Regions from separate parts of the Hominimerdicola alba 7 genome, predicted to be linked through region 1. Evidence: predicted binding sites of a transcription regulator. Region 1 holds the regulator's gene; each other region holds the start of a gene.
The links. The regulator NrdR, encoded in region 1, represses ribonucleotide reductase genes. The targets are predictions, from matches to a motif close to CACNANATNTNGTG.
Positions count from the first base shown of each region.

Region 1 (5,229 bases):
AGTACTGTCTTTCCGTGAAAGGATATCTCAGCACAGTGCAGCGCGATGCCTGCAGCAGCGGTGCTTTCAATAAATCTATCAAACATTGTTTTCCTCCGGATACTGTATTACAAAATGATTATACCCCTTTTTATGCATTAAGTCAAGTAGCAGGTGAATGGTTAACATATTGTGCAAAAGCTGGTTAAAATTTAAGCAGTATAATATATTGACGGATATTTGATCCGATGATATAATTAAGCAGTAATGGATCTAATGAACGGAGGTATCGCTATGATAGTAAAAACACCGCCTATGGGCTGGAACAGCTGGGACTGCTACGGAGCATCTGTAGATGAGAAAACGGTGCGCCGTAATGCCGAGTATATAGCTGAAAACCTTAAACAGTACGGATGGGAGTACGTTGTGGTCGATATACAGTGGTATGAGCCGAAGGCTAAGAGCCATGAATACAACCATTTTACCGAGCTTTGTATGGATGAATATTCACGCCTTATCCCTGATGAAGGCAGATTCCCGTCATCAGCAGGAGGCAAAGGATTTGCTCCGCTTGCGGAATATGTCCATTCTTTAGGACTTAAATTCGGTATACATATCATGCGCGGTATACCAATACAGGCTGTCCACAGGAACACTGCTCTGCTTGGGACGGATAAGACCGCACGCGAGATAGCCAAGATGAACAGTATATGCGCGTGGAATACTGATATGTACGGTGTTGACCCCGACAAGGATGGTGCAGAGGAATACTACAAGAGCATTTTTGCATTGTATGCAGAATGGGGAGTAGATTTCATCAAGTGCGATGATATCTGCCGTGAACTACCCCATGAGGAAAGCGAGCTTATTATGCTGAGCAAATGCCTGAGAAGCTGCGGCAGGGATATGGTGCTGAGCCTTTCACCCGGTCCCGCTCTGCTTGAAAAGTCCGAGGTATATAAGCAGACCGCTGATATGTGGCGCATCACTGACGATTTCTGGGATAACTGGGAGTCGCTGTACAATATGTTTGAAAGGTGTGAAAAATGGAGCATACACAGCGGCTCGGGACATTACCCTGATGCCGATATGCTGCCTGTTGGAGCTATATTGCAGGATTACAGTCCGGAAAACAGGACTAAATTTACTGAGGACGAGCAGCGCACTATGATGACCTTGTGGAGTATTTTCCGTTCTCCTCTGATGATAGGCGGTGAGCTGACAAAGAACGATAAGTTCACTCTTGGTCTGCTGACGAATGCAGGTATCATCGGTATGAATAAGCTCTCACGTCATGCACACATGGTATGGCGCAGGGATATCGGCGGCAGTGAGCATATTCTCTGGACGGCTGTAAACGCAGAAGACGGTCAGTACGCAGCGGTATTCAACTCAGGTGAAAATGCAGGCTGCTTTGAACTTGATCTTGCAGATCTGGAGATATATGAACCTGTAAGCTGCACCGAGCTGTGGACCGGCAGTATAAAAGAAAATATCCGCAGCATCCATATTGACCTTCCGCCTCACGGTGCGGCGGCTTATATTATTAAATAATATGGTTATCACACTGACACACTATGTTTCATTGTTATATATCACTTTGGTGGTGTGTTAAATGGGTAGCTTATTTATATAATATCCGGCTTTTTGATAAAGGCTTTGCGTACCTTTGGTGTGCAAAGCTTTTGCTTTTTTTGTACGTCTGAATATCCACTGTCCAAAAAAATTCATACTAAATTTCAAAAACCTCTTGAAATTTGAAAAAATCTGTGTTATAATGTATTTTAGAGAAAAAAAACGTACTTCATCAAATCGGAATAGGAGTTTTATTTATGAGATGTCCCTTTTGCAGTTATGAGGATACAAGAGTAATAGATTCACGTCCGAGTGAGGGCAAAAAGCGCAGAAGGCGTGAGTGTCCAAAGTGCGGCAGACGCTTCACCACATATGAGGTGGTTGAGAAGCCGCTGCTGATGGTATACAAAAAAGACGGCTCTTTTGAGCCTTTTGACAGGCAGAAGCTGATAAAGGGTCTTCAGAATGCTATAAAAAAGCGTCCTGTCAGTGTTGAACAGGTTACTAATCTGGTCGATGATATAGAAAACACATACGCAAACAAGATGCAGACAGAAACTACCACCGGTGAGATAGGCGATATGGTACTCAGCGGACTCAAAAAGCTGGATAATGTTGCTTATGTTCGCTTTGCATCTGTGTATAAGGATTTCAATGATGTCGATTCATTTATACAGATAATCTCTGAACTATCCGAAAAATGATGACCCGCAATAAATAAGTTTTCTCATAAAACTCAAATATAAGACCGATGAACGCCCTGCATATAACAATGCGGGGCGTTTGTCGTCGTTGCAGGATATTTGATGCGTAAGCTTTATTCTGCTTTTTTATCGGCAGATAAAAGCTGTGCTGCCAGTACGGCTGAAAATACAAGCGCACATCCGCATATCTCACGCGGAGAAAGTTTTTCGTTAAGTATCACCCAGCCTGAAAGTGCTGCAAATACCGATTCCAGACTCATAAGCATAGTTGCCCGTGCAGGTTCTGTCTGCCGCTGACCGAGTATCTGCAAGGTGTAGGCAACGCCGCAGGACATTATGCCCGTGTAAAGTATAGTCAGCTTTGCATCGGATATTGACGAAAGCACAGGCTTTTCAAATATGAACATACATATCAGCATTATAGTACCTGCTGTAAAAAATTGTAAACAAGCCATGACCATGCCGTCTGCACCCATATCATTGAATTTGTCGATCACCATGATATGAACAGCAAAAAATACCGCCCCCGCAAGCACCAGAAGGTCACCCACGGATACTGCAAAGTCTTCCTTTATGCACAGCAGGTAGAAGCCTGCCAGTGCACCTGCGGCACATATCCAGATGACAGACCTCGGGCGTTTGCCAAGAAAAAGCCCAAGTACAGGTACTATTATTATGTAAAGTGCAGTCACGAAGCCTGCCTTGCCTGCGGTGGTCATGATTATACCTGCCTGCTGCAGTGAACTTGCTGCGAACAGTACTGTACCGCATAGGATCCCGCCTTTGACGGTTGTTTTTGACGGTGTGTTTTTTTGTGTGCTTTTGCTCCGCCTGAAAAGTGCTATCACGGGTATGAGAACTATCCCGCCAAGCAAAGTACGCAGAGCATTATACGTGAATGGCCCGATGTAGTCCATGCCCTTGCTTTGTGCCACAAAAGCCGTACCCCAGATAAGGGCAGTGATGATCAGCATTATACTGCCTTTTAAGTTTTTCAAATTATCCTTCTCCCTGTTATTGATGAGATTAATTATACCACCTTTCTGACTGCTTTGCAAGTGTAGGGTCAAAATAAGAGTGCTGTTTTTTTCAGCACTCTTACGTATGATATCAGTTTATGCCTTTCGGACTGCCTCTTTGTCAAGACGTTTGTGTATGTTGTCGATATCCTCGGTAGTTCCGCCGCCCTCATCATCAGGTGCGCGGAATTCACCTTTTTCTACCAGCCGCAGAAAAGCATCAACAACATCTTCTGTCAGCTGGGTGCCTCTGACTTCTTTCATGATAGATACAGCCTTATCGAAGTTCATTCGCTTTCGGTACGGTCTGTCAGAATACATGGCATCAAAGGTATCGGCAACTGCGATTATCTGTGCTACACGTGGTATCTCATCGCCCTTGAGTCCCTTGGGGTAGCCCTTGCCGTCTGGACGCTCATGGTGTGCCCCCGCACCTATGGCAAGCTCCGGCATTATGCTGATATCTTTCAGCGTATTGTATCCAAGCGCAGAGTGTGATTTGATTATCTTGAACTCGTTATCGGTGAGTTTGCCGGGCTTGTTGAGCACCTCGGCAGGTACACCTACTTTGCCTATATCGTGCAGAAGGGCGATGTTGTAGTACTTCTCGATGGTTTCTTCGTCGAGCCCCAGCTCACGGGCAAGCATCATGGTGTATTCTGCTACGCGTGAGGAATGTCCGTTGGTGTATTTGTCCTTCATATCTATAACTTTAGCGAAGGCTTCGACTATCTCACGGATGAGCTGCTTCTGTTCTTTTTCCTTTTTGAGGAAACGCTCAGTCCTGCGGCCGATATAAAGCTTTATCAGCAGAACTATCACGGTGAGCATAACGGCAAGACATAGCAGCATGAACCAGATGTGTTCGTATATAGCCTTCTTTTTTATTATATTTATGACCTTCTCCTTGACTCCTGTTCCACTCGGATCCTTTATCTGCATAACAAAACGGTATGTACCGCCGCGAAGATTGGTGTAATCCACAGGTGCAAGTTCGCTTCTCTTTACTGTGACAGGCTGTTTGTCAAAACCTTCAAGGCAGTAGGTTATCTGAGGATTTATAAGCGAATAGTTATAGGCGTAACTGTATATGGTGAGCTTTTTGACATTTGATGGTATAACGATGTTTCCGTTTTCATCGGGATATATCATTTCTCCGTCAGCCTCAGCGTAGGGAACTGAGAGCTTTATGCGGTTGACATCGTTAAATTCCTTTTCTATGTTGACCTTAGCCACACCTGTTGTGCCTGAGATATACAGGTCTCCGTCTGCGGTAAGCTCGCTGTATGAATTTGAAGTAGTTATGCAGTGAAGACCGTTGTCCCTTCCGTAATATATCGGAGAGATATCTTCGTTGGCGAGCAGAGTATCTACATCTTCAACGTATACGCCGTTGCTGCTTAGTATCCACATATCGCCGCGGCTGTTTTCGTACAGGTCGAAATTGTTTGAATATGGGAATTTTCTTATGGTGGTGATATTGTAGTCAGCATCCATGTATGCCAGGGAATTGCTGGTAACTATCCAATATATCTCCTTCGTTCTGTCCTTCTTGATACGCATGATGACATCTGAGTTAAGCCCGTCATCAATGCCAAGATGGGTGGTCGAGCTTTCATCTATGACGAATATCCCTCCGCCGTCTGTGCCGAGTATGATATCACCGTTTTCGGCTGAGGCGGCTGTAAGTATCTCGGTATTGCTTATGCCGTCGCTCTCGTCGTATACCTTGGTGATCTTATCATCCTTTATTATCGCTGCACCGCCTGTGTATATTGCGATGAATGATCCGTCTGCCCTTTCGATAACTGTTCTGACGCGGCTTGATGGAAGACCGTCTTTTTCTGTGAATTTAATCAGCTTGCCCTTGTCGTACCGAAGAAGTCCCTGTTCACCGAAGGTGGAGAACCAGAGCCTGTTTTTGCTGTCACGTATTATCGAGCGTATCTTGC
Region 1 covers NC_014833.1:1,208,871-1,214,099, forward strand. Annotated here, with positions in the region: gene RUMAL_RS05350 (serine hydrolase domain-containing protein) at 1-86, opposite strand, end outside; gene RUMAL_RS05355 (glycoside hydrolase family 27 protein) at 274-1,533, shown strand; gene nrdR (transcriptional regulator NrdR) at 1,812-2,258, shown strand; gene RUMAL_RS05365 (DMT family transporter) at 2,372-3,256, opposite strand; gene RUMAL_RS05370 (HD domain-containing phosphohydrolase) at 3,374-5,229, opposite strand, start outside.

Region 2 (5,229 bases), 920 kb from region 1:
CTTTTTTACGTTTTTGAAGAATGTATCCTCAGTAGGGGAGTACTGAAAGGTGAGATATGTTTCAAGTACATCAGTGTTAAGTTCTTTTTTGAAATCAGGGTGATCAAGAAAGCTTTTGATCTCACTGCCCCACATAAAAGTACCATTCATCTGAGCATAGTAGAAAGGCTTTATACCAAAGAAATCTCTGGCACCGAAGATATCACCTGTATTTTTATTGTATATTACAAAAGCGAACATACCGCGAAGTCTGTCAAGTAACTTTTCGCCCCATTCTTCGTATCCATGGATCAGAACTTCGGAATCCGTTTTTGTGTAAAAGTTATGACCTGCTCTGATGAGTTCTTCGCGAAGTTCTTTATAATTGTATATCTCACCATTAAAGGTTAGCACAAGAGATCTGTCTTCGTTAAAGATAGGCTGACTGCCAACGTCACTCAGGTCTATGATAGAAAGTCTGCGGAATCCCATAGCGATCCCGTCATCGATATATTTGCCTTCAGAGTCAGGTCCGCGATGCTTTATCCTGTCCATCATCCTGCCTAGTATTTCTGAAGCATTATCAACTCTGTTCGTAAAGCCTACGATACCACACATATAATATCCTCGTTTCTCAGAATAATTCTGAAAGATAATAACAGCGGAATATATTTATCCAGCCGAAATACAATTTATATTATACACCGACTTGCAGGTATTTGCAATAGGTATTTTGTAAAAATATACAAAGTGATATGCAAAAAATTGTCTAATTAGCGGTCAATATCTGATTTTTTATGCCTTTTTGAATATTTTTTATCAAGCCCTTGCAAAATTGAAAAAGATAGTGTATAATAATATCAGATTTATGACAGGGGGAGTAATTCGTGAAGGAAAAGAAAAAAAGGCGTTTCAGGTTAGATATTGCTATTCTTATCGGGCTTCTTGCTATGTTTATATCTTACGGGGCATATATGGTAAATACTTCCCTTGAAGAGGTACTTGAAAAAGAATACGGCGCTCCTGTAGTAACACATGATTCCAGCAGTGAAAAATAAATTTTGAGATAAAACCAGATCTACACCTTTGTTGTCTTCAACAAGGGTGTATTTTATGTTATGCTTGCTCGTGACAAGGCATATTGCTTGTCATGATATAAAGATTACAATTTGTAACCTTGTTTCATGCGATGTTCATTTGATGATATGTAGCTTTTATTAATTGATGACGGAATCGTTGTCTGAAATGATGTAATATCTATAAAATCTATCAAGCAAAATCACTTGATAGACTGCTTATATTGGTTATTGAGCTGTTTTATCATAAAATTTCATCTTTGATAGTTTTCCAAAATGTAATTGTTTTGCACAATGAACTAATTGCTGCTTTGTACAAGCTGTACAAATATCTGACAAACTTTTTGGCAATACGCTGGCTTGACTTTGATATAAATATACTATATACTAGAATACGAACGCTTTTAGAATACAAGATGTGGTAGTTGAATTCGTTTCAACACTTTACTAAGATAAAGTCTGGAGGAAGCACCATGATCGTAAAAATAAAGAAGAGGGACGGACGCACCGTTACTTTCAATATTGAAAAGATAGCTCAGGCTATATACAAGGCAGCTGAGTCTGTCGGAGGAAGTGACTATGAAACTGCGCTAGAACTTTCCGGTAAAGTTGTCGATATGCTTATGGCAAACAACATCTCTACACCTACTGTAGAAGAAATACAGGATTGTGTCGAAAAGGTTCTTATTGAGGAAGGTCATGCAGCTACTGCTAAATCTTATATCCTTTATCGTTCTGAAAGAACTAGGGCGCGCGAGATGGATACGCGTCTTATGAAAGTGTATGAGGATCTTACATTTAGTTCTGCCGAGGACAGCGATCTTAAACGTGAGAACGCTAATATCGACGGCGATACTGCTATGGGTACGATGCTTAAATACGGTTCAGTGGGTGCCAAGGAATTCTATGAGATGTATGTCCTTGAAGAAGATCATGCACGTGCTCATGAAGACGGCGATATACATATCCACGATATGGACTTCTATACCCTTACCACCACTTGTACGCAAATCGATCTTACCAAGCTTTTTACAGGTGGATTTTCTACAGGTCACGGATACCTGAGAACGCCAAATGATATAACAAGTTATGCTGCTCTTGCGTGCATAGCTATACAGTCTAACCAGAATGATCAGCATGGCGGTCAGTCCATACCCAAGTTTGATTATGATATGGCTGAGGGAGTAAAAAAGACATTCCGTCATCGTTACAGAGATAATATCCGCAGGGGACTTTCTCTTCTCGCTGATGTACCTGATAATCCTGATATCGCACAACGCTGTGCAGATTTTCTTGCTAAGAGGGGTCTTACTCCTACACTATCCAATGATAACGGTTATATGGAGGAGGAAGCTCAGCTGCTTTCATCCTATGCTGATGCGAAGGTCGTTAAAAAGATACAGAATTTTGCTTTCAAGAGCGCTGTAAAGGAGACCGACAGAGCTACCTATCAGGCTATGGAAGCCCTTATTCATAATCTGAATACCATGAATTCAAGAGCCGGTGCACAGACACCATTCAGCTCTATCAACTATGGTACAGACACTTCTATCGAAGGCAGGATGGTCATCAAAAACATACTGCTTGCCGAAGAGGCTGGTCTTGGAAATGGTGAAACACCAATATTCCCCATACACATATTCAAGGTCAAAGAAGGCGTGAACTTCAATCAGGAAGATCCCAACTACGATCTTTTCAAACTTGCTTGCAGAGTTTCTGCAAAAAGACTTTTCCCTAATTTCTCATTTATTGACGCGCCTTTCAATCTGCAGTATTACAAGGAGAATGATCCGAATACCGAGATAGCTTACATGGGCTGCCGCACCAGAGTAATCGGAAATGCTTATGATCCTGAAAGAGAGATCGTTACGGGAAGAGGTAATCTTAGCTTTACTACTATAAATCTTCCAAGACTTGGCATAAAGGCTCATTATAGTATTGATCTGTTCTATCAGCTGCTTGATGAAAAACTTCAGCTATGTATAGATCAACTTATGCATAGATACAGGATACAGGCAAGCAAAAGGGTCAAGAATTATCCTTTCCTTATGGGACAGGGTGTATGGATGGATTCTGAAAAGCTATCCTACAATGACAGTGTTGGCGAAGTACTCAAGCACGGAACTCTTTCAGTCGGTTTTATAGGATTGGCTGAATGTCTTAAAGTGCTGACAGGCAAGCATCATGGTGAGTCTGAGGAATCAAGAAAACTGGGCATTGAGATAATCAAGCATATGCGTGAGCGTATGGATCAGGAGACCAAGGCTACGGGTATGAATTTCTCACTGCTTGCTACACCTGCTGAGGGTCTTTCAGGACGATTCGTAAAGATGGATAAGGAGCGTTTCGGTGATATACCTGGTGTAACTGACAGAGATTACTATACAAACTCTTTCCATGTCCCTGTATATTACAAAATCAATGCATTTGAAAAGCTTACGATCGAAGCACCTTATCATGAGCTTACAAATGCCGGTCATATCAGTTATGTTGAGCTTGACGGAGATCCACTCGGAAACCTCAGTGCATTTGAAAAAGTTGTTAGATACATGAAAGAGGTCGGTATAGGCTACGGATCTATCAATCATCCAGTTGACAGAGATCCCGAATGCGGTTATACAGGTATAATCGGTGACCGTTGCCCGAGATGCGGCAGATCTGAAGCCGAGCATCGCAAATCCACACACGAGAGGATTCCTCGTATCAAGATCGACGCTGTTCCGGTTGAAACGTCTGAAAAGCAGGACGCTAAGAGTAAGTAAAAATAATACTATCGTCATCTCCTGTCCATTTCTATTGTACAGGAGATGCTTTTGCGCATATTTCGGAGGCTTATTATGGAGATCAGGATAGCCGGTCTGGCTGAAGAATCTATTGTTGACGGACCCGGTTTCAGGTTCACTGTGTTTACCCAAGGCTGCCCACATCACTGCAAAGGATGTCAGAATCCTCAGACTCACGATTTTAACGGAGGCAGGATAGAGGACACAGATCGTATTTTTGATATGATAATTAAAGACCCTTTGCTTGACGGTGTGACTTTCAGCGGCGGAGAACCTTTCTGTCAGTGTAGCGCATTGCTCTCATTGGCTGAAAAGATCCGTAGCTTCAAGGAACGCAGGCTTAATATCATCAGCTATACAGGTTACACTTTTGAGCAGCTTATGGAGCGGGGAAAGACCGAACCCGACTGTAAGGCCCTGCTTGAAAAGCTTGATTATCTGGTTGACGGAAGATTCGAGGAAGATAAACGTTCTCTTGAATTAAAATTCCGCGGAAGTTCAAATCAGCGTTTTATCGATGTTCAGCGCTCTCTGAAAGAGGGTAAAGCAGTTGTGGCAGACGATGAGCTGCTTTGATATAAAGCGGAATTCATATCAAAGATATGCCATATAAAAATGCGGCAGGGAAAGTTTGTTCCCTTGCCGCATTTTTTTATAGATTTTTTGCATAGTCGATCCTGCGTCCAATACTACAGGCACTATCTTTTAGTTTTCCGAGTGTGTTGATATCGGTAAGAAAAACAACATAGCTGTCACTGTCTATGTCGATACCGCCTATGCAGAGACCTCGCTCTGTAAGCTTTTTGTCAAGTTCATCAAGCCAAACAGTAATGTCATCGTCGTAGGAAAAGTCTTTTACATCCAGCGTTATGTTTTCAGCGGAAAAAGATTCAAGTTTACCTATACTGAAAATAAGATCTTCAACTTCACAGCTGAAATCAAGTTCTGCCGCGTAAGAATTATTGATAAGTATATCCACACAGCCTATCCACATAAGAGTATCGGCATCAGCATCATCAGATGATATACCACGTTCTGAGAACTGTACTTTATTTTTTTCAGCGTAATCTTTAGTTGAGTTTGTACATTCTGCTATCTCGGCATCAACTGATTCTTTTCCTTTACATATAATTCTGAAAATTTCAGCTATCATCTTAGAATTCTCTGCACTGTCGTTATTTTGTATTTTCTTGAATTTATCAAATAATCCCATAAATACAAATCTCCTACTCATAACATTTGAATATAGACGGACATTGATTAACGTTCAGTTTGACTTTTTAATATTATACATCGTTGTGATCAAGAAGTCAACTGAATTCAAAGATAAATCATCACGGAGTTTTGCTGTATTAATTTTTCATTATTATGGAATATGTTAATGTATGTAG
Region 2 covers NC_014833.1:2,128,145-2,133,373, forward strand. Annotated here, with positions in the region: gene asnB (asparagine synthase (glutamine-hydrolyzing)) at 1-597, opposite strand, end outside; gene RUMAL_RS22150 (hypothetical protein) at 867-1,037, shown strand; gene RUMAL_RS09495 (anaerobic ribonucleoside triphosphate reductase) at 1,529-3,817, shown strand; gene nrdG (anaerobic ribonucleoside-triphosphate reductase activating protein) at 3,893-4,414, shown strand; gene RUMAL_RS09505 (DUF6630 family protein) at 4,491-5,051, opposite strand.
Region 2: a site for NrdR is predicted at 1,466-1,479, ahead of RUMAL_RS09495 (anaerobic ribonucleoside triphosphate reductase). Genes of this name have one in related genera too.

Region 3 (5,229 bases), 900 kb from region 1:
CGGACCGGTGGCGATCAACGCTGCTACCTTTGTAGGAAGCCGTACCGCCGGAACACTCGGTGCTGCCTGTGCAACGCTTGGTATCGTACTGCCGTCATTCCTGATAATATCCTTGATATCATTAGTGCTTAAAACATTCCGAGAGTCAAAAGCAGTGAAGTACGCTTTTATGGGTATACGTGCAGGTGTTCTTGCCCTTATCCTGAAAACGGTATACACCATGTTCATGAAAACAAAGAAACACGCTGTCTCCTATGTTATAATGATATCGGCATTAGTGATGACAGCTTTTTTAAAAATAGATGCTGTGTTCGTTATTATCGGCTGTGCTATATTCGGGATAATATGGTCACTGATTATAAGAAAGGAGCAGAACAATGATATTGATTGATCTGTTCCTGACCTTCCTGAAAATCGGAGCATTTACCTTCGGCGGAGGTTATGCGATGCTTCCGCTGATACAGAGCGAGGTCGAGCGTCACGGCTGGCTCACACAAGCAGAGGTAATAGATTTCATAGCCATAAGCGAAAGTACACCCGGACCTCTTGCTATAAATATGGCTACTTTCATAGGTATACGCACAGGAGACGTACTTGGCGCGGTATGTGCCACTTCAGGGGTAGTTCTTCCGTCATTTGTGATAATACTAATCGTTGCGAAGTTCTACGATAAGTTTCGCAAAAACAAAATTGTTGATGGTATGATGTACGGACTGCGACCCGCTGTGATAGGATTGATCAGTACTGCATTACTATCTGTCGGAACAACGGTATTCTTCAACGACGGATTTAATAACGCTGCATTTTCAACGCCGGTTTTCCTGATCTCTCTGGGCATATTTGTACTCGGCGCAGTGCTTGCTTTTAAAAAACTGCATCCGATAGCGATCATCTCAATATCTGCTGCTATTGGCATTATAACAGGATATGTGCTTGGTATATAATTATACAGCTATGATCACATACAAAAATCCGACACCGCATTATAGCGATGTCGGATAATTTTATTCTGTAACCATAGGATCAGTGTAATGATAAACCATGCCGTCATCGGTGTAGATAGTTTCGTCCGATCCAACTTCGGATCCGGTATCCTCATCACTATTATCATACTCTGTTATGTCAGGATATTCAGTTTCACTGCTTTCTTCATCCTGTGAGCTTTCATCAGACTTACTCTCGGGGCTTTCTGGTTTCTTTGATTTTTCGACAGGTGCAGTTTTATCCGAAAGCAGCTGTCCATCTCTAAGCCTTGCTCCATTGTCGTCTGTAACACCAAGATCACGAGCGGTAGTAATGATTGCATTACCTATCGCCCTGGCATAAGCCTCAAGATTAGCATCAAGCAGCGGATTATCTATACTGCTTGTAAGATAGCCCATATCCAAAAGAACGCTGGGCATTTTGGTAAGCTCATTGATCGGATAATTTACATTACGATCATCAGGATAACCTGTGCGTACTCCCCTGTTTTCTGATATTCCGATATCGTTAAGCTTCGACATTATCCTTTCTGCAAAAGCCTTGTCAGCCTCCGGCCTTGAATTGTGTATCCATGCTTCAAATCCGTGAGGATCGCTTCCCGGAATATCACTGCTGCTGCGATGAATAGAAACGAATACATCAGCACCCTGTTCATTTGCAATGCGACATCTGTCTTCAACGCTGACATAGCTGTCATCGTTCCTTGTCATAATGACCTTGACACCACAGGTTTCGAGGTGTTGCTTCAAAGCCTCAGCTATCTTCAGCGTGTCACCCTTCTCGGTTCTGCCGTCTTCACCAACAGCACCTTTATCTACTCCGCCGTGAGCAGCATCGATACATACTGTAAGTTCAATACCGTCATACACAACATCGGTTTCCTTGTTTTCGGGAGCTGCGTAATAATCATCATTTTTACCCGCAGATGACGAAACAGAAGCTTTTCCGTTCTGAGCTCCACCCTTTTTAGACTTACCTGATGCAAGTTTGACTATACCGACTACAAGCAGTATAACAGCTATCAGAGCAACAGCGATCCTACTCCAATATACTTTGACTTTTTTTTTCTTATTCTTATTATTGTTCCTTCGAGGCATACGACCGTATACTTTGAAAAACTCTTCATCTGACATTTTATACATGGACATTGCTCCCTATAAGCCGACAGAGAGCAGCTTATTCCACAAGCGTCCTCTCGTCGCAGTATTCACATTCAAGCATAGTGCTGTCGCCCCTGAAATAATGAGGCAGATAATTTTCCTTATGAGTTATACACAATGGATTTGAACATATCTGATGGGTATGTATCTTTCCTGTCACCAGCGGTATCTTCATTTCCTTCTCTTCAAGCATGGTGAGTATAAGGGCCATGCGGATATACATACCGTATTTAGCCTGCTTGAAATACATAGCTCTTGGATCGTCATCGACCTCGACCGCGATTTCATCTACTCTTGGTAATGGGTGCATAACGATCATACTGTCCTTAGCCTTAGACATTTTTCTTTTATCGAGGATATAACAGCCCTTCTGCTTTTCATATTCTTCCGGACTAGAGAACCTTTCCCTCTGTATCCTTGTCATATACAGAACATCCAGCATACCGACAGCATCATCAAGGGATGATACTTCCTTATAAGGATGACCGCCTGCTGAAAGAACATCTTTTATGTAAGCAGGAAGTGCAAGTTCAGGAGTTGATATCAGCACGAAACTGGTTCCTTTAAAGCATGACATTGCCTTTATCAGAGAATGTACCGTTCTGCCGTTTTTCAGATCACCGCACAGACCTATGCACAGTCCTTCCAGTGATCCCTTTTCCTCTTTAAGTGTAAGAAGATCGGTAAGTGTCTGTGTCGGATGAAGGTGTCCGCCGTCACCGGCATTGATCACAGGACAATCTGCCGTAAGAGCCGCTGCTTTTACAGAACCTGCCACAGGATGCCTCATTACCATTATGTCTGCATATCCCGAAACTATCTTCGTAGTATCTTTAATATTCTCACCCTTTGCGACAGAGGAAGTAGCAGGGTTATCAAACCCAATAATCGTGCCGCCCAGACGAAGCATAGCTGTCTGAAAAGACATCTGAGTCCTGGTCGAGGGTTCATAGAACAAAGTACCCATTATCTTACCCTTGCATTTTTCAGCATAAGCCGAAGGCTCAGCCATTATATCGTGCGCCCTGTCCAGCAGTTTTTCCCACCAGCTGACAGGAAAATCATTAAGGTCGATAAGATTGAGGTTGTTGTAAAGATTTGCCATAGATCAACTTCCTTTCAACACAAAACATACCTTTAAACATCATACTTATACATTATATCATAAAATGATCCAAAAGTAAAGATAACTAACAATAAAAGTCTTTGTTTTTTCTTCTTAAAATTGTGTGATATCCATAATAAGTGTGATTCGGCTACCGCGGGATGCTATGATACGATCTTCATTAAGATGCTTTAATTCACGCATCATAGCACTTCTGTCACAGCACAGAAAGTCTGCAAGCTCAGAAAGCGAGATGGGAAGCTTCTGCTCTTTGTGTACATGGGGATCAAGCAGGAAACAAAAAGCGTTCAGAAGCTTTTCGCGAATAGTACGACGTGACAGTATCTCAATATGCATAACATATCTTCTTGCTGCACCTCCTAAAATATTATCGATAAGACGGCTGTGTCCCGAACAGGTGCCTTCACATCCAAGCAACAGTTTTTCGTAATTAATAAATGATATCTCAGAATCCGTCTTTGTAACGGCACAGCATGCATCAAATCCTTTGTATGGGAATAATCCGCATCCGAATGCATCTCCGCTGCGGCAGATATCAAGTATACTTTTTTGTCCGTCACTGCTTATATTCACTATAAGTACAGTACCTTTGATCACTATTGCTGTTTCAGATGTATCACGAAGATTTATAAAAATTGTTTCTCCTCTTGTAAAATAATGGTTATGACTTTCGTGACAGATAACGTCATATCCAGGTCTATCAGCTGAAAACAGCTTTTCTATCGGATTGTTAGCCATTTTATCTCACTCCATAATGTGCCGAATTTTTAAAAGAAATACTACATCTTGTATTATATCATACTTTTGTTGCTTTTGCAACAGACATAAGGACATTTTTGTAGTATAATCAAAATTACTCACATAATGGATTGATAATCATGAATAGTAACTATATTTCGGAGGAAGATGTAAATTGAAGATAATAAAGAGAAACGGGGCAGAGGAAGTTTTTGATCCCGACAAAATAATCAACGCCGTAAAAAAAGCAAATATAGCCGGTGAAAAGGGACGTATAAGTGATGAAGAGATCGCTGATGTGACCGATTATGTTGAATACAAATGCAACAAGCTTGGCAGAGCTGTAACTGTGGAAGAAATACAGGATATGGTGGAAAATCAGCTTATGGCAAAGGGTGCATTTGAGCTGGCAAGAAGATATGTAAGATACCGTTATACCCGTTCTCTTGTAAGAAAATCCAACACCACAGACAATAAGATACTCAGCCTTATCGAGTGTGCCAACGAGGAAGTCAAGCAGGAAAATTCCAACAAGAATCCTGCTGTCAACAGTGTACAGCGTGATTATATGGCCGGAGAAGTCAGCCGTGATCTTACAAAAAGGCTTCTGCTGCCGCCTGATATTGTTGAAGCTCATGAAGCCGGTATAATACATTTCCATGATACTGATTATTACGCACAGCATATGCATAATTGCGACCTGGTCAATCTTGAAGATATGCTGCAGAACGGCACTGTTATAAGTGAAACGCTTATAGAAAAGCCTCACAGCTTTTCTACAGCCTGCAATATCGCTACACAGATCATCGCACAGGTAGCATCAAATCAGTACGGCGGACAGAGCATAAGCCTTGCTCATCTTGCTCCGTTCGTTCAGATATCAAGAGTAAAGATACGAAAAGAGCTTGAAGTCGAAATGGCTAAGCTCGGAGTGACTCCTACACAGGAAAAGCTGGATATGATAACAGAGGAAAGGCTGCGTAAAGAGATCACCCGAGGTGTACAGACAATACAGTATCAGGTTGTCACACTTCTTACTACAAACGGTCAGGCACCTTTTGTAACTGTATTCATGTACCTTAACGAGGCTAAAAACGACCAGGAGAAAAAAGACCTTGCTATGATAATCGAAGAAACGCTTAAACAGCGCACCGAGGGTGTTAAAAACGAATCAGGCGTTTGGGTCACTCCTGCTTTTCCAAAGCTTATATATGTACTCGA
Region 3 covers NC_014833.1:2,110,155-2,115,383, reverse strand. Annotated here, with positions in the region: gene RUMAL_RS09430 (chromate transporter) at 1-391, shown strand, start outside; gene RUMAL_RS09425 (chromate transporter) at 378-944, shown strand; gene RUMAL_RS09420 (N-acetylmuramoyl-L-alanine amidase) at 1,005-2,126, opposite strand; gene pyrB (aspartate carbamoyltransferase) at 2,161-3,249, opposite strand; gene RUMAL_RS09410 (Crp/Fnr family transcriptional regulator) at 3,364-4,008, opposite strand; gene nrdD (anaerobic ribonucleoside-triphosphate reductase) at 4,184-5,229, shown strand, end outside.
Region 3: a site for NrdR is predicted at 4,048-4,061, ahead of nrdD (anaerobic ribonucleoside-triphosphate reductase). Genes of this name have one in related genera too.